Regions from separate parts of the uncultured Thermus sp. genome, predicted to be linked through region 1. Evidence: riboswitches for the same ligand, from Rfam matches in the RefSeq annotation. Region 1 holds a riboswitch; the other holds the start of a gene.
The links. Region 1 has a riboswitch for thiamine pyrophosphate ahead of Q0693_RS00125 (thiamine ABC transporter substrate-binding protein). Riboswitches for the same ligand answer to the same signal wherever they lie in the genome.
Positions count from the first base shown of each region.

Region 2: linked by a shared signal. The riboswitch ahead of thiE (thiamine phosphate synthase) and the one ahead of Q0693_RS00125 (thiamine ABC transporter substrate-binding protein) in region 1 are both predicted to bind thiamine pyrophosphate.

Region 1 is NZ_CALLUR010000003.1:3,891-17,311, reverse strand. It holds gene Q0693_RS00150 (DNA-directed RNA polymerase subunit beta) at 1-2,896, shown strand, start outside; gene rpoC (DNA-directed RNA polymerase subunit beta') at 2,937-7,508, shown strand; gene Q0693_RS00140 (fuculose-1-phosphate aldolase) at 7,665-8,243, shown strand; gene Q0693_RS00135 (hypothetical protein) at 8,240-8,479, shown strand; gene Q0693_RS00130 (alpha/beta hydrolase) at 8,449-9,297, shown strand; TPP riboswitch at 9,345-9,440, shown strand; gene Q0693_RS00125 (thiamine ABC transporter substrate-binding protein) at 9,462-10,496, shown strand; gene Q0693_RS00120 (ABC transporter permease subunit) at 10,519-12,000, shown strand; gene mutM (DNA-formamidopyrimidine glycosylase) at 12,063-12,860, opposite strand; gene Q0693_RS00110 (acyl-CoA thioesterase) at 12,863-13,222, opposite strand; gene Q0693_RS00105 (4a-hydroxytetrahydrobiopterin dehydratase) at 13,235-13,421, opposite strand, start outside.
Region 2 is NZ_CALLUR010000100.1:677-9,488, reverse strand. It holds partial or broken gene Q0693_RS05685 (SDR family oxidoreductase) at 1-225, shown strand, start outside; gene thiD (bifunctional hydroxymethylpyrimidine kinase/phosphomethylpyrimidine kinase) at 227-1,003, opposite strand; gene thiC (phosphomethylpyrimidine synthase ThiC) at 1,013-2,320, opposite strand; gene Q0693_RS05670 (FAD-dependent oxidoreductase) at 2,317-3,267, opposite strand; gene Q0693_RS05665 (thiazole synthase) at 3,264-4,049, opposite strand; gene thiS (sulfur carrier protein ThiS) at 4,050-4,244, opposite strand; gene thiE (thiamine phosphate synthase) at 4,231-4,851, opposite strand; TPP riboswitch at 4,952-5,061, opposite strand; gene Q0693_RS05650 (cobyrinate a,c-diamide synthase) at 5,183-6,520, opposite strand; gene Q0693_RS05645 (protoglobin domain-containing protein) at 6,524-7,123, opposite strand; gene cobO (cob(I)yrinic acid a,c-diamide adenosyltransferase) at 7,152-7,715, opposite strand; gene Q0693_RS05635 (adenosylcobinamide-GDP ribazoletransferase) at 7,694-8,392, opposite strand; gene cobT (nicotinate-nucleotide--dimethylbenzimidazole phosphoribosyltransferase) at 8,397-8,812, opposite strand, start outside.

The DNA of each region.
Region 1 (13,421 bases):
CGGGCGTTACGTGGCCAGCATCATCCCCTTGCCCAAGCGGGGTCCGTGGATTGACCTGGAGGTGGAGCAAAACGGCACCATTTCCATGAAGGTCAACAAGCGCAAGTTCCCCCTGATCCTCCTCCTCAGGGTTCTGGGCTACGATGCGGAAGCCCTGAACCGGGAGCTTGGGGCCTACGGGGAACTGGTGGGGGGCCTTCTGGACGAGGCGGTGCTGGCCATGCGCCCGGAGGAGGCCTTGGTGCGCCTCTTTACCCTGCTCCGCCCCGGCGATCCCCCCAAGAAGGACAAGGCCCTGGCCTACCTCCATGGCCTCTTGGCCGATCCCCGGCGCTACGACCTGGGGGAGGCGGGGCGGTACAAGGCGGAGGAGAAGCTGGGCGTGGGCCTTTCCGGCCGCACCCTGGTGCGCTTTGAGGACGGGGAGTTCAAGGACGAGATCTTCCTGCCCACCTTGCGCTACCTCTTTGCCCTGATGGCCGGGGTTCCTGGGCATGAGGTGGACGACATTGACCACCTGGGCAACCGCCGCATCCGCACCGTGGGGGAGCTCATGGCCGACCAGTTCCGGGTGGGCCTAAGCCGCCTGGCCCGCGGGGTGCGGGAGCGGATGGTGATGGGCTCCGCCGATACCCTTACCCCGGCCAAGCTGGTGAACAACCGGCCCCTCGAGGCGGCCATCCGCGAGTTCTTCAGCCGCAGCCAGCTTTCCCAGTTCAAGGACGAGACCAACCCCCTCTCCTCCCTGCGCCACAAGCGGCGCATCTCTGCCTTGGGGCCTGGGGGCCTTACCCGGGAACGGGCAGGCTTTGACGTGCGGGACGTGCACCGCACCCACTATGGCCGCATCTGCCCGGTGGAAACCCCGGAAGGGGCCAACATCGGCCTCATCACCTCCTTGGCCGCCTACGCCCGGGTGGATCACTTGGGCTTCATCCGCACCCCCTACCGCCGGGTGAAGGACGGGGTGGTCACCGACGAGGTGCTCTACATGACCGCCACCGAGGAGGACCGGTACACCATCGCCCAGGCCAACACCCCCTTGGAGGGCAACCGCATCGCCACCGACCGGGTGGTGGCCAGGCGCCGGGGGGAGCCGGTGATCGTGGCTCCGGAAGAGGTGGAGTTCATGGACGTGAGCCCCAAGCAGGTCTTCTCCGTGAACACCAACCTCATTCCCTTCCTGGAGCACGACGACGCCAACCGGGCCCTGATGGGTTCCAACATGCAGACCCAGGCGGTGCCCCTGATCCGGGCCCAGGCCCCGGTGGTGATGACGGGCCTCGAGGAGCGGGTGGTGCGGGACTCCCTGGCCGCGGTCTACGCCGAGGAGGACGGGGAGGTGGTGGCGGTGGATGGCCGCCGCATCGCCGTGCGCTACGAGGACGGCCGCCTGGTGGAGTACGCCTTGCGCCGCTTTGCCCGTTCCAACCAGGGCACCGCCTTGGACCAGCGCCCCCGGGTGACCGCGGGCCAGAGGGTCAAGAAGGGGGATCTCCTGGCGGATGGCCCCGCCTCCGAGGAGGGCTTTTTGGCCCTGGGGCAGAACGTCCTGGTGGCCATCATGCCCTTTGACGGCTACAACTTTGAGGACGCCATCGTCATCAGCGAGGAGCTCCTAAAGCGGGACTTCTACACCTCCATCCACATTGAGCGCTACGAGATCGAGGCCCGGGATACCAAGCTGGGCCCGGAGCGCATCACCCGGGATATCCCCCACCTTTCCGAGGCCGCCCTTAGGGACCTGGACGAGGAAGGGGTGGTGCGCATCGGGGCTGAGGTCAAGCCCGGGGACATCCTGGTGGGCCGCACCAGCTTCAAGGGGGAGCAGGAGCCTTCTCCCGAAGAGCGGCTTCTTCGCTCCATCTTTGGCGACAAGGCCCGGGATGTAAAGGATACCTCCTTGAGGGTTCCCCCGGGTGAGGGGGGCATCGTGGTGGGCACCCTGCGCCTGAGGCGGGGGGACCCCGGGGTGGAGCTCAAGCCCGGGGTGCGGGAGGTGGTGCGGGTCTACGTGGCGCAAAAGCGCAAGCTCCAGGTGGGGGATAAGCTGGCCAACCGCCACGGGAACAAGGGGGTGGTGGCCAAGATCCTCCCCGTGGAGGACATGCCCCACCTGCCCGATGGCACCCCGGTGGACATCATCCTGAATCCCTTGGGCGTGCCCAGCCGGATGAACCTGGGGCAGATCCTGGAAACCCACCTGGGCCTGGCGGGTTACTTCCTGGGCCAGCGCTACATCTCCCCGGTCTTTGACGGGGCCACGGAGCCGGAGATCAAGGCTCTTCTGGCCGAGGCCTTTGACCTCTATTTCGGTAAGCGCAAGGAGGAGGGCTTCGGGGTGGACAAGAGGGAGCTGGAGGTGCTGGCCCGGGCGGAGAAGCTGGGTCTGGTGAGCCCGGGTACAAGCCCGGAGGAGCAACTAAGGGAGCTCTTTACCCAGGGCAAGGTGGTCCTCTACGATGGCCGCTCCGGCGAGCCCATAGAGGGCCCCATCGTGGTGGGGCAGATGTTCATCATGAAGCTCTACCACATGGTGGAGGACAAGATGCACGCCCGCTCCACCGGCCCCTACTCCCTCATCACCCAACAGCCCTTAGGCGGCAAGGCCCAGTTCGGTGGCCAGCGCTTCGGGGAGATGGAGGTGTGGGCCCTCGAGGCCTACGGGGCCGCCCACACCCTGCAGGAGATGCTCACCCTAAAGTCCGACGACATCGAGGGTCGTAACGCCGCCTACGAGGCCATCATCAAGGGGGAGGACGTGCCCGAGCCCAGCGTGCCCGAGTCCTTCCGGGTTCTGGTAAAGGAGCTTCAGGCCTTGGCCCTGGACGTGCAGACCCTGGATGAGCGGGATAACCCCGTGGACATCTTTGAGGGCTTGGCGTCCAAGCGGTAAACCGCACGGAAGAAGCGGGATGGCTCTTAGCGGAGGAAGAATGAAAAAGGAAGTTCGCAAGGTCCGCATCGCCCTGGCCTCTCCGGAAAAGATCCGCTCCTGGAGCTACGGGGAGGTGGAGAAGCCCGAAACCATCAACTACCGCTCCCTGAAGCCTGAAAAGGATGGGCTCTTTGACGAGCGCATCTTCGGCCCCACCAAGGACTACGAGTGCGGCTGCGGCAAGTACAAGCGCCAGCGCTTTGAGGGCAAGGTGTGCGAGCGCTGTGGGGTGGAGGTCACCAAGAGCATCGTGCGCCGCTACCGCATGGGGCACATTGAGCTGGCCACCCCGGCGGCCCACATCTGGTTCGTGAAGGACGTGCCCTCCAAGATCGGGACCCTTCTGGACCTCTCCGCCACCGAGCTGGAGCAGGTCCTCTACTTCAGCAAGTACATCGTCTTGGACCCCAAGGGGGCGGTGCTGGATGGGGTGCCGGTGCAGAAGCGGCAGCTTCTCACGGACGAGGAGTACCGGGAACTCCGCTACGGTAAGCAGGAAACCTACCCCTTGCCCCAAGGGGTGGACGCCCTGGTCAAGGACGGGGAGGAGGTGGTGAAGGGGCAGGAGCTGTTCCCCGGGGTGGTGAGCCGCATGGACGGGGTGGCCCTGTACCGCTTCCCCCGGCGGGTGCGCATAGAGTACCTGCGCAAGGAGCGGGCGGGCCTCCGCCTTCCCCTAAGCGCTTGGGTGGAGAAGGAGGCCTATAGGCCAGGGGAGGTCCTGGCCGAGCTGCCCGAGCCCTACCGCTTCCGGGCGGAGGAGGAGGGGGTGGTGGAGCTGAAGGAGCTGGAAGAGGGCCACCTCCTCACCCTGCTTAAGGAGGATGAGCCCGTGGTCCGCTACTTCCTCCCCGTGGGGCTTACCCCCTTAGTGGTCCACGGGGAGGTGGTGGAAAAGGGCCAGCCCCTGGCGGAGGGGCGGGGGCTTTTGCGCATGCCCCGGCACATGGCCGCCAAGGAGGTGGAGGCGGAGGAGGAAGGGGATACCGTCTACCTCACCTTCTTCCTGGAGTGGACGGAGCCCAAGGACTATGCGGTGGCCCCCCACATGAACGTGGTGGTGCCCGAGGGGGCCCACGTCCAGGCGGGGGAGAAGGTGGTGGCGGCCATTGACCCCGAGGAGGAGGTGATCGCCGAGGCCGAGGGGGTGGTCCACCTGCACGAGCCCGCCAGCATCGTGGTGATGAAGGCCCGCCTCTACCCCTTTGAGGACGACGTGGAGGTGACCACCGGGGACCGGGTGGCCCCGGGGGACGTCCTGGCGGATGGGGGCAAGGTCAAGAGCGAGATCTACGGCCGGGTGGAGGTGGACCTGGTGCGGAACGTGGTGCGGGTGGTGGAGTCCTACGACATTGACGCCCGCATGGGGGCCGAGGCCATCCAGGCCCTTCTGAAGGAGCTGGACCTGGAGAAGCTGGAGGCCGAGCTCCTGGAGGAGATGAAGCACCCCTCCCGGGCCCGGCGGGCCAAGGCCCGGAAGCGCCTCGAGGTGGTGCGGGCCTTCCTGGACTCCGGCAACCGCCCGGAGTGGATGGTTCTGGAGGCGGTCCCCGTGCTACCTCCCGACCTCCGGCCCATGGTGCAGGTGGACGGGGGGCGCTTCGCCACCAGCGACCTCAACGACCTCTACCGCCGCCTCATCAACCGCAACAACCGCCTGAAGAAGCTCCTGGCCCAGGGGGCTCCGGAGATCATCATCCGCAACGAGAAGCGCATGCTCCAGGAGGCGGTGGATGCGGTCATTGACAACGGCCGCCGCGGTTCTCCCGTCACCAACCCGGGCTCCGAACGCCCCTTGCGTAGCCTCACCGACATCCTCTCCGGCAAGCAGGGCCGCTTCCGCCAGAACCTCTTGGGCAAGCGGGTGGACTACTCGGGGCGAAGCGTGATCGTGGTGGGGCCCCAGCTCAAGCTCCACCAGTGCGGCCTGCCCAAGCGCATGGCCCTGGAGCTCTTCAAGCCCTTCCTCCTCAAGAAGATGGAGGAAAAGGGCATCGCCCCCAACGTCAAGGCGGCCCGCCGGATGCTGGAAAGGCAGCGGGACATCAAGGACGAGGTGTGGGATGCCCTGGAGGAGGTGATCCACGGCAAGGTGGTCCTCCTGAACCGGGCCCCCACCCTGCACCGCCTGGGCATCCAGGCCTTCCAGCCGGTCTTGGTGGAGGGGCAGTCCATCCAGCTCCACCCCCTGGTCTGCGAGGCCTTTAACGCCGACTTTGACGGGGACCAGATGGCGGTGCACGTGCCCCTCTCCTCCTTCGCCCAGGCGGAGGCCCGCATCCAGATGCTCTCGGCCCACAACCTCCTCTCCCCGGCCTCCGGGGAACCCTTGGCCAAGCCCAGCCGGGACATCATCCTGGGGCTTTACTACATCACCCAGGTGCGCCGGGAGAAGAAGGGGGCGGGCCGGGAGTTCGCCACGGTGGAGGAGGCCCTGGCCGCCTACGAGCGGGGGGAGGTGGCCTTGAACGCCCCCATCAAGGTGGGGGGTAGGGAGACCAGCGTGGGCCGCATCAAGTTCGTCTTCGCCAGCCCCGACGAGGCCCTTTTGGCGGTGGCCCACGGCCTTTTGGACCTCCAGGACGTGGTCACGGTGCGCTACCTGGGCAAGCGGCTGGAGACCAGCCCGGGCCGGGTGCTCTTTGCCCGCATTGTGGGCGAGGCGGTGGGGGACGAGAAGGTGGCCCAGGAGCTTTTGCAGATGGACGTGCCCCAGGAGAAGAACTCCCTTAAGGACCTGGTCTACCAGTCCTTCCTGCGCTTGGGCATTGAGAAGACCGCCCGGCTCCTGGATGCCCTCAAGTACTACGGCTTCACCCTTTCCACCACCAGCGGGATCACCATCGGCATTGACGATGCCGTGATCCCTCCCGAGAAGCAGAAGTTCTTGGAGGAGGCGGATAGGAAGCTCCGGCAGATCGAGCAGGCCTACGAGATGGGCTTCCTCACCGACCGGGAGCGCTACGACCAGGTGATCCAGCTCTGGACCGAGACCACGGAAAAGGTCACCCAGGCGGTCTTCAAGAACTTTGAGGAGAACTACCCCTTCAACCCCCTCTACGTGATGGCCCAGTCCGGGGCCCGGGGTAACCCCCAGCAGATCCGCCAGCTTTGCGGCATGCGCGGCCTCATGCAAAAGCCCTCGGGGGAGACCTTTGAGGTGCCGGTGCGCTCCTCCTTCCGGGAGGGCCTCACCGTGTTGGAGTACTTCATCTCCAGCCACGGGGCCCGCAAGGGTGGGGCCGACACCGCCCTCAGGACCGCGGACTCCGGGTACCTCACCCGGAAGCTGGTGGACGTGGCCCACGAGATCGTGGTGCGGGAGGCGGACTGCGGCACCACCAACTTCATTTCGGTACCCCTTTTCCAGCCCGACGAGGTAACCCGGACCTTGCGCCTGAGGAAGCGCTCCGACATCGAGTCTGGGCTTTATGGCCGGGTTTTGGCCCGGGAGGTAGAGGTTCTGGGCCAGCGGCTGGAGGAAGGGCGGTACCTGACCCTCGAGGACGTGGCCCTCCTCATCAAGGCGGCGGAGGCCGGGGAGATCCAGGAGGTGCCGGTGCGGAGCCCCCTCACCTGCCAGACCCGCTACGGGGTGTGCCAGAAGTGCTACGGCTACGACCTTTCCATGGCCCGGCCCGTGTCCATCGGCGAGGCGGTGGGGGTGGTGGCGGCGGAGTCCATCGGCGAGCCCGGCACCCAGCTCACCATGCGCACCTTCCACACGGGTGGCGTGGCGGTGGGCACGGATATCACCCAGGGTCTGCCCCGGGTCATCGAGCTCTTTGAGGCCCGCAGGCCCAAGGCCAAGGCGGTGATCTCCGAGATCGACGGGGTGGTGCGCATTGAGGAAACCGAGGAGAAGCTTTCGGTCTTCGTGGAGTCCGAAGGCTTTTCCAAGGAGTACAAGCTCCCCAAGGATGCCCGCTTGCTGGTGAAGGACGGGGACTACGTGGAAGCCGGCCAGCCCCTGACCCGCGGGGCCGTGGACCCCCACCAGCTTCTGGAGGCCAAGGGCCCCGAGGCGGTGGAGCGCTACCTGGTGGACGAGATCCAGAAGGTCTACCGGGCCCAGGGGGTGAAGCTCCACGACAAGCACATTGAGATCGTGGTGCGGCAGATGCTCAAGTACGTGGAGGTCACCGACCCCGGGGATAGCCGGCTTCTGGAGGGCCAAGTCCTGGAGAAGTGGGACGTGGAGGCCCTGAACGAACGGCTCATCGCCGAGGGCAAAACCCCCGTGGCCTGGAAGCCCCTCCTCATGGGGGTTACCAAGAGTGCCCTTTCCACCAGGAGCTGGCTTTCCGCCGCCAGCTTCCAGAACACCACCCACGTGCTCACCGAGGCGGCCATCGCCGGCAAGAAGGACGAGCTCATCGGCCTCAAGGAAAACGTCATCCTGGGCCGCCTGATCCCCGCCGGCACGGGAAGCGACTTCGTCCGCTTCACCCAGGTGGTGGACAAGAAGACCCTCAAGGCCATTGAGGAGGCCCGCAAAGAGGCAGTGGAGGCCAAGGAACCCGCGGTGCGCCGCCCTGCCCGCCGGGAGCAGCCCGGAAAGCAGGCCTAAGGCTATTCCATGCCCCAACCCGGCTGGGCCGGGTTGGGGGCTTCTTTTGCCGGCCGGGTTCCATGGCTTCCCCCCAGGCCTTTTTCCAGGGTGTTGGCGGAGGCCGGGCATTACCCGCTGACCCTGCTTGCGCCGGGAGTGCGCCATAATGGGACCATGTTGGCCCGGCTTTATGGGGTCTTTCGCCAGGTGGGGGAGGACCTTTTCCACCATAGGCTCATTTCCGCCACCGCGGGCAACTTTTCCGTGCGCACCAAGGAGGGCTTTCTCATAACGAAAAGCGGGGTGCAGAAGGGGAGGCTTACCCCGGAGGACCTGGTGGAGGTGCCCCTGGAGGGTCCTTTCCCGCCAGGGGCCAGCGTGGAAAGCGTCATCCACCGGGAGGTTTACCTGCGGACGCCGGCCCGGGCCATCGTCCATGCCCACCCCCGGGTGGCGGTGGCCCTTTCCCTGCACCTGGACTCCCTGGTGCCCCTGGACCTCGAGGGCCAGTACTACCTGAAGGAGGTCCCGGTGCTGGCCCCCAAAACCGTGAGCGCTACCCTCGAGGCCGCCTTAGCCGTGGCCGAGGCCCTTAAGGACAGGCGGGCCTGCCTCCTAAGGGGGCATGGGGCCTTCGCCATCGGGCTCAAGGAGAAACCGGAGGAGGCCCTTTTAGAGGCCTATAGCCTCCTCACCACCCTGGAGGAGAGCGCCGAGATCCTCTTCTACCACCGCCTTTGGGGGAAGGGATGAGGGTGCTCTTCGTGGAGGGGAAGGACAAGGAGGCCCTTCTGGCCCTAGCCCGGGAGCTTCCCCATCCCTTTTGGCTTCTTGCGGGGGAAGGGGTGTGGCTTCTGGAGGTGTTCGGCGCCGGGGAGGAGGCCTTGGGAAAGGCCCAGGCCCTTCCCGGGGTTAAGGTTTGGGCCTTTACCCTGCAGGATGGGGTAGTCTATAGGGGATGCGGGAAGAAATCGGCTACATCCCCGTAGGGGAAGCGGAGCTCTACGTGGAGGACGTGGGGGAGGAGCACGCTCCCGCCCTCATCGTCCTTCACGGCGGGCCTGGGGGCAACGCCTATGCCCTTAGGGAAGGGCTTCAGGAGTACCTGGAGGATTTCCGGGTCATCTACTTTGACCAGCGGGGTTCGGGCCGGAGCCTGGAGCTTCCCCAAGACCCGAGGCTTTTCACCGTGGATGCCCTGGTGGAGGACACCTTAGCCCTGGCCGAGGCCCTAGGGATTGAGCGGTTTCACCTTCTGGCCCACGGCTTCGGGGCCCTGGTGGCCCTGGAGCTCCTCCGCCGCTACCCAGAGGTGGATGGGGCCCTCCTGCTGGCCCCATGGGTGAGCTTTCCCTGGCTTTCCGCCCGGCTGGCGGAGGCGGCGGGCCTGGAGCCTTTGGGGGATCCGGAGGAAAACCTGAGGGCCGCTTTGCAGAAGGCGGAGCCCAAGGCGCTCTTTGACCGCCTCATGTTCCCCACGCCCCATGGCCGCCTGGAGTACGAGTGGGTGGCGGAAGGCTCGGGGATACTGGGGCCGGACACCCCGGCCTTGGCCTTTTGGCATAACGGCCTTTGGCGGCTGGACTACACCCCCTACCTTGCCCCAAGCCGCAGGCCGGTGGCGGTGGTGGTGGGGGAGAAGGACGGCACCAGCTACCCCTACGCCGAGGAGGTGGCGGAGCGCCTTCGGGCTCCCATCCGCGTGGTCCCGGAGGCCGGGCACTACCCCTGGATCGACCAGCCGGAGGCCTTTGGCGAGGTCTTTCGGGAGAGCCTCGAGGGCCTGCTGGTTCCCTGGAGGGTGTGAAAGGGGCCGGGGTGGCCCTTCTTTGGCCGGGGAGGGTGGTAAACTCTAGGCGTCACCGGGGGTGCTCCTCCTATGGGGCTGAGAAATACCCTTGGAACCTGAACCGGGTAATGCCGGCGTAGGGAAGGTGACCAAGGCCCCTCCCGGTGACAAGGAGGGGTTATATGTTAAGGTTTTGGTCTTTGCTGGTCCTTTTGGCCTTCGGCTTCGCCCAGGAGATCACCGTCCTCACCCACAGCAGCTTTTCCCTGGACAAGGGGCTCATCGCCCAGTTTGAGCGGGAGACGGGCCTGAAGCTCCGCTTCCTCAAGGGTGGGGATGCCGGGGAGACCCTAAACCGGGCCATCCTCACCAAGGGGGCCCCCATCGCCGACGTGATCTACGGCTTTGACAACACCTTTTTATCCCGGGCCCTCGAGGCGGACCTCCTGCTTCCCTATCGCAGCCCGGAGATCCGCAACCTGAAGGCCACCTTGCTTCTGGACCCCACGTTTCGTGCCCTGCCCGTGGACTACGGCTGGGTGAGCCTGAACTACCACCGGGCCTACTTCAAGGACCGGCCCTTGCCCAAGGTCCCCGCCGACCTCGCCCGGCCCGAGTACGCCAGGCTTTTGGTGGTGCAAAACCCCGCCACCAGCTCCCCGGGCCTGGCCTTCCTCATGGCCACGGTGGCCCGTTTCGGCGAGGAGGGTTACCTGGACTTCTGGGCCCGGCTTCGGGATGGGGGGGTGCGGGTGGCCAAGGGCTGGAGCGAGGCCTACTACACCCACTTCACCCTCTACAAGGGGGATAGGCCCCTGGTGGTTTCCTACACCACCAGCCCCGCCGCCGAGGTCTACTACTCCGAGGGCAAGTACCAAGAGCCCCCCACGGGGAACCTTTTCCCGGAGCTGGCCTTCTTCCAGGTGGAGTTCGTGGGGATCCTGAAGGGGACCAAGAACCTGGAAGGGGCCAGGAAGGTGGTGGACTGGTTCCTTTCCAAGCCGGTGCAGGAGAACCTTCCCACGGAGATGTGGATGTACCCGGCCCGCCGCGATGCCAAGCTCCCCGAGGTCTTCCGCTTTGCCCCAGAGCCCGTGGGGAGCGTGCGCCTGGACCCTAAGGCCATGGCGGAAAACCGGGAGCGCTGGATTGAGGAGTGGACCAAGGTGGTCCTCCAGGGGCAAAGCCCCGAGGCGGTGCGCCGTTCCCGGCGCTAACCCGCCCAAGGGGTAGGGGGCCATGGCCCACGGGGGTCTATTGGTCTTCCTCTTCCTGGGCCTGGCCCTTTTCTACCCCTTAGGGCGCATCCTGGCCCTGGGGGTGGGGGAGGGGTTTAGCCGAGCCCTGACCAACCCCTACTACTGGGAGCGGTACCTTTGGAGCCTGGAGTACGGGGTTCTTTCCGCCCTCCTGACCCTGATGCTGGCCCTACCCCTGGCCTTTTTCTTCCGCCGCCGCTTCCCATTGAGGGGGGTTTTCCTGGCCCTTTCCACCTTGCCCTTTGTCCTCCCCACCCCGGTGGTGGCCCTGGGGTTTTTGGCCCTCCTGGGGCCTAGGGGGCTTTTGGGGATGGACCTCTATGGCAGCAAAACCCTCCTCTTCCTGGCGGCCGTGTTCTACAACCTGGGCCTGGCCCTCAGGATTCTCCTGCCGGTGGCCCTGAACCTGGAGGGTCCCTTGCAGGCGGCCCGGGTTCTGGGGGCCACGCCCTGGAGGGCGTTTTTGCGGGTGGGGTTTCCCCTGATCCTTCCCGCTTGGGGCTCGGCGGGACTTTTGGTGTTCATCTACGCCTTTTCCGCCTTTGGGGTGCCCCTTCTCCTGGGCGGGCCCCGGTACGCCACCCTCGAGGTGGAGGTCTATACCCTCTTGGCCTACCGCCTGGCCTTTCCCGAGGCCAGCGCCCTGATGCTCCTGGAGATCCTCACCCTGGCCTTGGCTGTGGCCCTCTACCTGCGCCTCAAGCCCTACCCCCTGCCACCCGGAGGCCTCCTTCCCGCTCCCCCTTGGGCCTACGCCGTGGGCCTAGGGGCCTTCTTTCTGCTCCTCTTTGCCCCCTTGTGGGGGCTTCTTCTGCGCCTGGACCTCGGGGCCTTGGCCTCCGCCTGGGCCTCGGAGGACTTCACCCCCCTTTCCCTAGCCTTGGGGAATAGCCTCCGTTTCACCTTTCTGGCCCTCCTTTTGGCCTTACCCCTGGGGGTGGCCTACGCGGCGGCGGCCCGGAGGAGCCCCCTCATGGACCTTTTGGGCCTCTTTCCCCTTATGGTGAGCCCGGTGGCGGTGGGCCTGGGCTACCTTCTCGCCTACCCCCATCTTCGGGGCTCCCTGCTCCTCCTGCTGGCCGCCTATGCCCTTCTGGCCTACCCCCTCCTGGCCCGGGCCCTCCTACCGGCCTTGCGCAGTCTTTCCCCAAGCCTCCTCGAGGCGGCCCGGGTCCTGGGGGCCACGCCCTTGAGGGCCTTTTTCCGGGTGGAGATCCCCTTGGTCCTTCCCGCCTTGCAATCCGGGCTTGCCCTGGCCTTGGCGGCCATCCTGGGGGAGTTTGGGGCCAGCCTGGTGCTCTGGCGGCCGGAGTGGACCACCCTGACCCTGGCCATCTACGAGCGCCTGGGCCGGCCTGGGGAGGCTCCTTTCCGCGAGGCCTTGGCCATAGCCGGCCTTCTGGCCTTGCTTTCGGGGCTTGTCTTCTACCTTCTGGACCGGGGCAGGGGGCGGGTGGGTTGATGCCACCCCACCTTGGCTGGGGTTCCCAGAGGGGTCCTTCCGGGGACCGGAACCGAGAGGGGCTATGCCCCCTGGCACTGCGGGCAGTAGTGGGTGCCCCTTCCCGCCACGGTCCTCTTGGCGATGGGAGTGCCGCAGGCGGGGCAGGGAAGGCCCCTTCGCCCGTAGACGGCGTGCTCCTTCTGGAACCTCCCCGGAAGGCCATCGGGCCCCTGGTAGGTGCGGTCGGAAAGGGTGCTTCCTCCTAAGGCCACCGCCTGGGCCAGCACCTCCTTGAGGGCCAGGAAAAGCCTTAAGGCTTCCTCCTCCCCCAGCGCCTCTCCCCGGCGAAGGGGGGAGAGGCGGGCCCGGAAGAGGGCCTCATCGGCGTAGATGTTGCCTACCCCAGCGGCCAGGCGCTGGTCCAGGAGGAGGGCCTTTAGGGGTTTGCGGCTTTTCCTTAACCCTTCCCAGAAGCCCAAGAACTGGAACTCCTCCGAAAGGGGCTCGGGGCCCAGGCGGGGGAGAAGGGGGATTTCCCGGTAGTCTCCCCGCTCCACCACCCAGATGCGGCCAAAGCGCCGGGGGTCGTGGAAGAAGATCTCCTGGTCCTCGAGGCGGAAGGCCACCCGGGTGTGGGGGGTCTTTTCCAGGCGGAAGCCCCCGGTCATACCCAGGTGCACCACCATCTCCCACCCCTCCGTGAGGGCAAAGAGGAGGAACTTGCCCCGGCGGCGGAGGTCCTCCACCCGCTGGCCAAGGGCCCGCTCCGTGTTCCGGTAGCGAAGGGGGTCTTGGTGCTCTATCCGGAAAAGCCGCTTCCCCAGGAAGAAGGGAAGAAGCTTTCTCCTGGTGGTTTCCACCTCGGGTAGCTCGGGCATGTCTAGTCCACAGGCACGGGCTGGCCCTTTTCGTTCACCGCCACGTAGGTGAGCTCCCCCTTGGTGGCCAGCACCCGGCCATCCTCCTGGCCGAAGTGCTCCTTGTACACCTCCACCTCCACCGTTAAGGAGGTGCGCCCCACCCGCACCACCTTGGCCACCACCTCCAGGAGGTCCCCGGTGCGGATGGGCACCTTGAACTCCACGCTGCTCACCGCCACGGTCACCACGGGTTTTCTGGCTCTCCTGGCGGCGGCGTAGGAGCCCACCTTGTCCATGAGGCCCAGCACGAAGCCGCCGAACGCAGCCCCTAAGGGGTTGGTGTGCTCGGGGAAGACCAGCTCTAGGGTACGCGCCTCCATACCCTTCCTAGGCTACCCCAGGAGGTCGGTGAGGCGGGCCATCTCCCGGTCCTTTTCCGTGAGGCCCCCGGCGCTATGGGTCCACCACTCCACCGTCACCCGCCCCCACTCCAGGGTAAGCCGGGGGTGGTGGCCTTTGGCCTCCGCCAGCTCCCCCACCCGCTTTACAAAGTCCAGGGCCTCCTGGAAGTTGGCAAAG
Region 2 (8,812 bases), on a different contig from region 1:
CGTTTCGGTATACGGGTGAACGCCTTAGCTCCGGGGTTCTTCCCCACCCGTATGACGGAGAAGGTTCTGCCCAAGGCCGAGCCCCTCCTTAAGGCCACCCTGCCCCTGGGCCGCTCCGGAAGGCCCGGGGAGCTGGGAGGGGCAGTGCTCTTCCTGGCCAGCCCCGCCTCGGACTACATCACCGGGGTGGTGCTCCCCGTGGACGGAGGGGCTACGGCCCTTTGAGCTAGGCCAAGTGGTTCAGGGGACCGTGCCCCCGCCCCAGGCCGGGGGCGGTCTCCAGGGCCCGGGTGAGGTAAGCCTTGGCCCCGGCGACCGCCTCTTCCAAGGGCTTTCCCAGGGCGAGGAGGGCAGCGATGGCGGCCGAGAGGGTGCACCCCGTGCCGTGGGTGTTTCGGGTCGGGATACGGGGGGCACGGAAGGCCAGGATGCCCCTTGGCGTGGCCAGGAGGTCCACGGCCTCCGCCCCTGCAAAATGGCCCCCCTTGAGAAGCACGGCCTTGGGGCCAAGGGCGAGAAGGGCCATGGCCGCCTCCTCCGCCTCCCTTAGGGTAGGGATGGGCCTTTGCAGGAGGGCTTCCGCCTCGAGGCGGTTGGGGGTGATGAGGGTGGCCAGGGGGAAAAGCCTCTCCTTAAGGGCCCGAACCGCTTCGGGGGCAAGCAGGGGGTCCCCCCCTTTGGCCACCATCACCGGGTCCACCACCAAGGGGTGGATCCCATAGCGCTCCACCCCTTGGGCCACAGCCACCACGATGGCGGCGCTCCCCAAAGCCCCCGTCTTGGCGGCGTGGATGGGAAAGTCCTCGGCCACGCTCTGGATCTGCTGGTATACCAGCTCGGGGGGCAGGAGTTCCACCCTTTGTACCCCCAGGGTGTTCTGGGCGGTGACCAGGGTGAGGGCGCTGGTGCCATAGACGCCGAAGCGGAAGAAGGTCTTAAGGTCCGCCTGCACCCCGGCCCCGCCCCCGGAGTCCGAGCCAGCTATGGTTAGGGCTACCCGCACACCCCACCCCTAACCCACGGGCAGTTCCAGGCGGGCCCGCCCCCTAAGGACCGCCTCCACCAGGTTCATGGGGCAGAAGGGGCCGCACATGCTGCAGGCCTTGGTCTTGGAGCCCCGCTCCTCCTTGAGCCTCCGGGCTTCCTCGGGATAGAGGCAGAGGGCGAACTGGCCTTCCCAGTCCAGGCGGTAGCGGGCCTCGGACATGAGGCGGTTCCGCGCCAAAGCCCGAGGGTTCCCCCGGGCCACGTCGGCGGCATGGGCGGCGATCTTGAAGGCGATCACCCCCTCCTTCACGTGCTCCGGGGTGGGGAGGCCCAGGTGCTCCGCCGGCGTGAGGTAGCAGAGCATATCCGCCCCCATCCAGCCCGCCAAGGCCCCGCCGATGGCCCCGGCGATGTGGTCAAAGCCGGCGGCGGTGTCCACAGGGAGCATGCCCAGGATGTAGAAGGGGGCGTGGCCCGTGAGCTTCTTCTGGATCTGCACGTTGGTGGCCACCTCGTTTAGGGGGATGTGCCCCGGGCCCTCCACCATGGCCTGCACCCCCGCCCGGCGGGCCCTTTCCACCAGCTCCCCAATGGTGAGGAGCTCGGCCATCTGGGCCCGGTCGGTGCTGTCCGCCAGGGAACCGGGCCTGAGGCCATCCCCCAAGGAAAGGGTCATATCGTAGGTGCGGGCGATGTCCAAGAGGTCGTCAAAGCGGGCGTAGAGGGGGTTCTCCTCCCCCCGCTTCAGCATCCAGGCGGCCAGGAGCCCCCCGCCCCGGCTCACGATCCCCGTGGTGCGCTCTGTGTGGCGGTAGACCTCCAGGTTCTTCAGGGTCACCCCCACGTGCACGGTGATGTAGTCCACCCCTTGCTTCCCGTGCTCCTCAATCACCTGGAAGAGTTCGTCCGCGGACATGTCAAAGAAACTTTTCCTCCTGGCGGCGCGGAACTCCGCCTCGTAGATGGGCACGGTACCCAAGGGGACCGTGGCCACCTCGAGGATCCGCTCCCTTATGGCCCTTAGGTCCCCTCCGGTGGAGAGGTCCATGAGGGTATCCGCCCCATAGCGGATGGCCACCTGGGCCTTCGCCACCTCCTCCTCCAGGTTCACGTAATCGTAGGAGGTGCCCAGGTTGGCGTTCACCTTCACGCTAAGCCCCTCCCCGATCCCCTTGAAGTCCTTAAGGGTGCGGTGGTTGGGGTTCCGGGGGATTACGATCCGTCCCGCCGCCACCCCTTCCCGCACCACTTCCGGGGAAACCCCCTCCTTTTCGGCCACGTAGGCCATCTCCTCGGTGACGATGCCTTTTCTCGCCGCTTCCAGCTGGGTCATGGTTCTACCCCCATGAGTTCCAGAATCCTTTTGGTCGTCCAAGGGGCCAGGAGGACCCCGTTCCTCCCGTGGCCCACCGCCGCCCATACGCCCTCCGCCACCTGGCCCACGAAGAGCTCCCCCGCGGGCCGGTAGCCCCAAAGGACCTCCCTGAAGCGCGCCCCTTCCAGCTGGGGAAAGCGCTCGTGGGCGTAGTCGGCAAGCCACCTGAGCCCCAAGAGGTCCACCCCAGGGGCCCAGCCTTCCCGGCTGGTGGCCCCCACGTATACCCCGCCCTCCCGGGGGAGGAGATAACCCTCCCCGGCAAAAAGGGGCTGGGAGGGCTGGGCCTCAGGAGGCCCCACCAGGACCAGGGCCTCCCCCTTTAGGGGGCGCACCCTAAGGCCAAACCGCCCGGCCCAGGCCCCCACCGCCAGGAGGATGCGCCTGGCCTGGGCGGAAAACGCCCCTTCCCTGCCCCGCCCCTGGACCCGCCCCGGCTCCACCCTTTCCACCTCCGCCTGCAAAAGAGGGGTGTCCATGGAGGCCAGGGCCTCCAGCAAGGCCTCCCGTAGCCTTCTGGGATGCACGTATCCCCCGGGGAAGGTGCGCACCTTTCTTCCACCCCGCACCGGGTAGGACAGGGGTTCCCTGGCCTCCCAGGCCTCCTCCTCGCCCTGGGTGAGGGCCACCACCTGGGTACCGGAGAAGCCCGCCTCCACCTCTAAGCCCCCACCCCTAAGGTCCTCCAGGAGGACGGGGTAGTACTCCAGGCCCAAGAGGGCGGCCTGAAGCACCTCCGCGGAAAGCCCCTCGGGGTAGGGGGCCAGCATGCCCGCGCTGGCCAAGGTGGCGGCCCCTTCCTTGCCGGCATCCAGGAGGAGGACGGAAAGGCCCCGCTTCCGAAGCTCATAGGCGGCTAGGGCCCCGATGATGCCGGCCCCCACCACGATGGCCTCCGCCCTCACGCCTTCGGCCCTCCTAAGGGGATGCCCTGCGGGGGACTCGAGGGGCTCGCCCCCTCCCTGGGGCGCATGGGCCCCGCCAGGTACGCCTTCCTCCCCGCCTCCACCGCCAAGCGGAAGGCCTCGGCCATGGCCACGGGGTCTTCCGCCTCGGCAATGGCGGTGTTGACCAGTACCCCATCCAGGCCCATTTCCATCACCTCCGCCGCCTGGGAGGGCAGGCCAAGCCCCGCATCCACCACCACCGGGGGCAAGGAGGCCTTCTCCCGGGCGAAAAGCTCCAAAAGGGCTCGGGTCTTCACCCCCCAGCCGGAGCCGATGGGGGCCGCCAAGGGCATCACCGTGGCCGTGCCCATCCCTGCCAGCCTCTTGGCCAGGACCAGGTCGGGACCCATGTAGGGGAGCACCACGAAGCCCTCTTCCAAAAGCCTTTCCGCCGCCCTTAGGGTTTCCACGGGATCGGGGAGGAGGTAGGTGGGGTCAGGGATCACCTCCAGCTTCACCCACCTTTCCCCCGTGAGGGCCCGGCCCAGCCGGGCGATCCTCAAGGCCTCCTCGGCGGTCTTGGCCCCGGCGGTGTTGGGCAGAAGCCTAACCCCCTCCAAGGCCTCCAAAAGCCCCACGTGCCCGGGCATCCCCGCCTCCACCCGGCGGATGGCCACGGTGACCACCTCGGCCCCCGCAGCCCGTATGGCCTCCCGCATCACCTCAAAGTCCTTGAACTTGCCCGAGCCCAGGATGAGGCGGCTTTTAAGCTCGGTATCCCCTACCTTCCAGGTGTCCATCTAGCCTCCTTGCATGAGGGTGACCACCTCCACCACATCCCCTTCCCTCAGGACGCGGTGGGGAAGCTCCCGCCCCGGGTAGGCCTCCTCGTTGAGGAGAACCGCCACCCGGGATAGCTCCACGCCTAGCTCCTCCAAGACCTCTTTAAGCGTCTTCCCCTCCAAAGGCTTGGCCTCGCCATTAAGCCACACCATAGAGCTTCTCCCGAAAGAAGCGGGCGGCCCTCTCCGGGTCCGGGGCGTCCAGGATGGCCCGCACCACCACCACCCGCCTGGCGCCCGCCTCGAGGACCGCTTCCAGGTTCTTTGGCGTTATCCCACCAATGGCGTACCAAGGCTTCTCCCTTAGGTGTTCCTGGGCCCAGCGCACGTAGCCTAGGCCGACCGCCGGCCTGCCCGGCTTGGTGGGGGTTTCCCACACCGGGCCTATGGAAAGGTAGTCCACGCCTTCCTCGAGGGCCTTTAGGGCCTGCTCGGGGGCGTGGGTGGACCGGCCCACCATGCCGGGGAAAAAGCGGCGGGCCTCCTGGGGCGTGAGATCCCCTTGCCCCAGGTGCACCCCGTGGGCTCCCAGGAGGGCCGCCAGGTCCGGCCGGTCGTTGAGGAAGAAGGGAACCCCGTACCGCCGGGCCAGGGAGAGCATCCTCTCCCCCAGGTCCAGGGTGGGCCTGGCCTCCCAGTCCTTGGCCCTAAGCTGTAAAACCTCCACCCCCCCTGCCAAGGCCCTCTCCGTGCGGTCCAAGGTTTCCGCAAAGGACCAGCCGGGCCTAGGGGTCACCACCAGATAGAGCCTTCCCAGCAAGCTTTCACCTCCCCTTCGGAGCGCCTAGCCCGGGTCCATGCGCGAGGCGAGGAGCCCAGGCCCACGCTGCCAAAGGGAGAGGCCATGGGTTGTGGTGGGATTTCTTCCGCATAGGCTTCCCTCCGCCGGCATTACCCGGATCAGGTTCTAAGGGTTGCTGGGAAGGACCCAGCTCTCAGCCCCTCGCTTGGGGCACCCCTAGCCTGCCCCTCTAGTTTAGCATGCCTGGGGCCAAGAATGGGGTGCGGGTTACACACCCCAAGACGCCCAGCAAGCCCCAAGGGAGAATCCAGAGCCAGAAACCGCCTTCGGCAGAGATATCCAACCCCCTTCAGGAACCTCGAGGGGAACCGGGGCCCTCCTTTGCCCAAGCAAGAAACCTCCGGGCCCCTTGCGGCCTGGCAGGGAGATAGAGGTGGACAAAGCTTCCCAGGATGCGGCCATCCGTGTAGCCCTCCACCTCCTGGCCTCCCACCCGCCGCCAGGCGGGGCTTCTGGAGGGTGGCATGCGGGCATAGTGGAACTCGTGCCCCTTGAAGGCCTGGGCCTTTGGGGCCACCGGGTTATCCCTTAAGGCTTCCACCTCCCGGTAACCCAGGACCGGGTGCTCGGCCATGCGGGCCACACCGGGCACCAGGCCCACCATGGGGAAGAAGCCCTCCCCCACCCAAAGGCCCTGGGAGAGGTACATGTACCCGCCGCACTCCGCCACGATGGGGCCGGGGAACCCCCGGATGGCTTCCAGCAGGGGTTGGTTTTGCGAAAGCCCCTGGGCAAAGTGCTCCGGGCAGCCACCTCCTAGGAGGAGGGCCTGGGCCTTGGGCAAGGCGGGGTCCTGAAGGGGGCTAAAGGGAATGAGCTCCGCCCCCAGGGCCTGCAAAAGCTCCAAGCCCTCGGGGTAGTAGAAGCGGAAGGCCCGGTCCCAGGCGTAGGCCACCGCCACCTGGGGAGGGCGGCTTTCGGGCAGGAAAGGGGGGGCTTGGGGCAACGGCCCGGCCTCCGCGGCCAGGTGAAGGAGGGCGGTAAGGTCCAGGTGGAGGGCCCGGGCCAAGGCCCCAAGAGGGGGCTGCACCTCCCCCGCCAGCACCAGGCCCAGGTGGCGCTCAGGAATCCCCAGGGCCGGGTCCTGGGGAAGCCAGCCCAAAAGGGGAAGGCCCACGTGGGAGAGGGCTTCTTGGAGTAGGGCGGCGTGGGTTGCCGAGGCCACCCGGTTGGCGAAGACCCCCGCCACCCATACCCCCGGGTCAAAGCGGCGAAAACCCTCGGCCAAGGGGGCGATGGAACCCGCCATGGCGGAGGCGTCCACCACCAGGACCACGGGGGCCCGAAGGAGCTTGGCCACTTGGGCGGTGGAACCCTCTTTTCCCAAGGAATCCTTCCCGTCAAAAAGGCCCATCACCCCTTCCACCAGGGCCAGGTCCCTTCCCCTGGCCCCGTGTTGGAAGAGGGAGAGGAGGCCTTCCCCATCCAGGAAGAAGCCATCCAGGTTATACACCCTGCGGCCCGAGGCCGCCTCGAGGTGGCTAGGGTCCACGTAATCCGGCCCCACCTTGAAGGCTTGGACCTTTAGGCCCCTCTCCCGCAAGGCCCGGATCAGGGCCAGGGCCACGGTGGTCTTCCCCGCCCCCGAGTGGGGGGCAGCCAGGACCAGGCGGGGGATAGGCACCATGGCCTACCCTGGGGAGAGCCGGGCCAGCATCCGGGCGGCTTCCTGTTGGGCTCTATCCAGAAACTGCCCCACCTCCACCCCCTCGGCTTGGGCTAAGGCTTCCAGGTAGGCGTGGAGGTAGCTCTCCGAGATAAGGGCCATCACGGTAAACCCCAGCCGCCGCCAAGCGTCGGCCACCCCTTGGGCCTCCTCTGGGGGAAGCTTCTCCCGGGCCAGGCGGGAAACGGTCTCCACCACCCAGTTCCACATGGCGGCCATCATGGCGTTGGTCACCCCCCGGCGCACGTGCACCAGGCCCACCAGGGTTTGCCAAGCAAAGTACTGGCCGTTGAAGGGGCCGGCTACCGTGCGCAGGTACCAGTCCCTTAGGGTCTTCTCCCGTTGCGGGCGCTCCCCTTCCCGAAAGACGGCCCGGGTGGCAGGGTGGGCAAAAAGGGTGTCGTAAAAACCCTGCACCAAGGGCTCCACCCAGCCCTTCATGAGTTCCTGGTGGCGGGTGAAAACCTTGGCGTCCTCGAGGGGGCGGAAGCGGGCCTGCGGAGGAAGCTGGGACCAGAACTCCTGGGCCAAGGCGTAAAACCGGGCGAGGCTCTTGTCCGTCATGGACACCAGCATAGCGCCCCAACCCCCTTTAATGCTCTATGCCCCGCTGGGCCGGAACCCCCTGGTCAAAGGCGTGCTTAACCTTGCGCATCTCGGTCACCGTATCCGCCAAGGCCATAAGGGCCTCGGGAGCACCCCGGCCGGTAACCACCACATGGACATGCCCAGGCCGTTTCTGCACCACCGCAAGGAACTCCTCCAGAGAAACCCATCCGTACCGCAAGGGATAGGTGGCCTCGTCCAAGACCACCAGGTCCCACTCCCCCGAGAGGATGGCCTCCTTGGCCCGCTCCCAACCCCCCTGGGCCAACCGGGCCGAAGCCTCCAGGTCCCGGCTTTTCCAGGTGAACCCATCCCCCAGCCCCTCCACGGGGATGCCCAGCTGGGCCAAGGCCCGGTGCTCGCCAAAGCGGGCCCCTTGGTGCTTGAGGAACTGGAAAATCCTTACCCTCAAGCCCCGGCCATGGGCCCTTAGGGCCAGGCCGAAGGCGGCGGTGCTCTTGCCCTTGCCGTCCCCGGTGTAGACCAAGAGGAGGCCCCGCCGCTCCCCCTCGGGCTTGGCGTACGGCTTCATCCGCCGAGGGCTTTCCATAGGGCATAGCCTAACAAGCCCCCAAGCTCCGAGAGGGCGATCATGGCCCCGAGGATATCCCCGTTCAACCCCCCCAGGCGGGCCACCGCGAAACGGGCCACCCCATAAGCGCTGCCCAAGGCCAAAAGGGCCGGCCAGGGGTAGAGGATGGGGAAGGGAAGGGCCAGGAGGAAGGCCCCAAAGACCGGCCCCCCACGGATGAGGCTGGCCATCCCCGGGCGCAAGAGGGGATACCGGTTCAGGAAGGGCAGGATGGCGAAGCGGGCGAAGCCGGGGAAAAGAAGGAGGAAAAGGGGTTCGGGCACCAGGGCCAAGGCCTGCCAAAGGAGGAGGAGGTAAAGCCCCCCCACCCCGAAGGCGAAGGGACCCAGGTGGGGGTCCTTGAGGATGCGAAGCCTTTCCTCCTTGGACCTCGAGGCCAAAAGGGCATCGGCGGAGTCCAGAAGCCCGTCCAGGTGCAAAAACCCCGTGAGGCCCAAAAGCGAGGCCAGCAGCAAGGCCGCCAAGAGCCCCTCGGGAAGAGGGAGAAGGGCCAAGAGCGATAGGGGAAGCCCGAGGGCATAGCCCGCGAGGGGGAAGAACAGGGTGCTTCGCCGAAAATCCTCCGGACGGGTCCCCTGGGGGGCCAGGGGATACACGGTGAGCAGGCCCAGGGCCAGGCGCAGGGCGCGGAGCATGGGCCTAGGCGCGGTGGGAAACCCCCGCCTCCGCAAAGGTGGCCATGTGCAGGATGCGGGCTGCCGCCCGTAAAAGGGGCATGGCCAAAACCGCCCCCGTCCCCTCCCCCAGGGCCAGGTCCAGGTCCAGGAGGGGCCTTAGGCCCAGGGCCTCGAGGATGTACCGGTGCCCGGGCTCCCGGCTCCTATGGCCCGCAAACAGGTAGTCCTTAAGCCTGGGCTCCAGCCGGTAGGCCAAAAGGGCCCCAGCGGAAACGGGAAAGCCATCCAGCACCAAGGGCAGGCCCTGCCGGTAGCCTTCCAAGTAGACCCCAGCAATGGCCACAAGCTCCAAGCCCCCCACTTCTGCCGCCACGGCCAAAGGCTTCATCCCCGGGCGTAGGCGGGATAGGGCCTTGGCCACCGCCTCCCGCTTCCGCC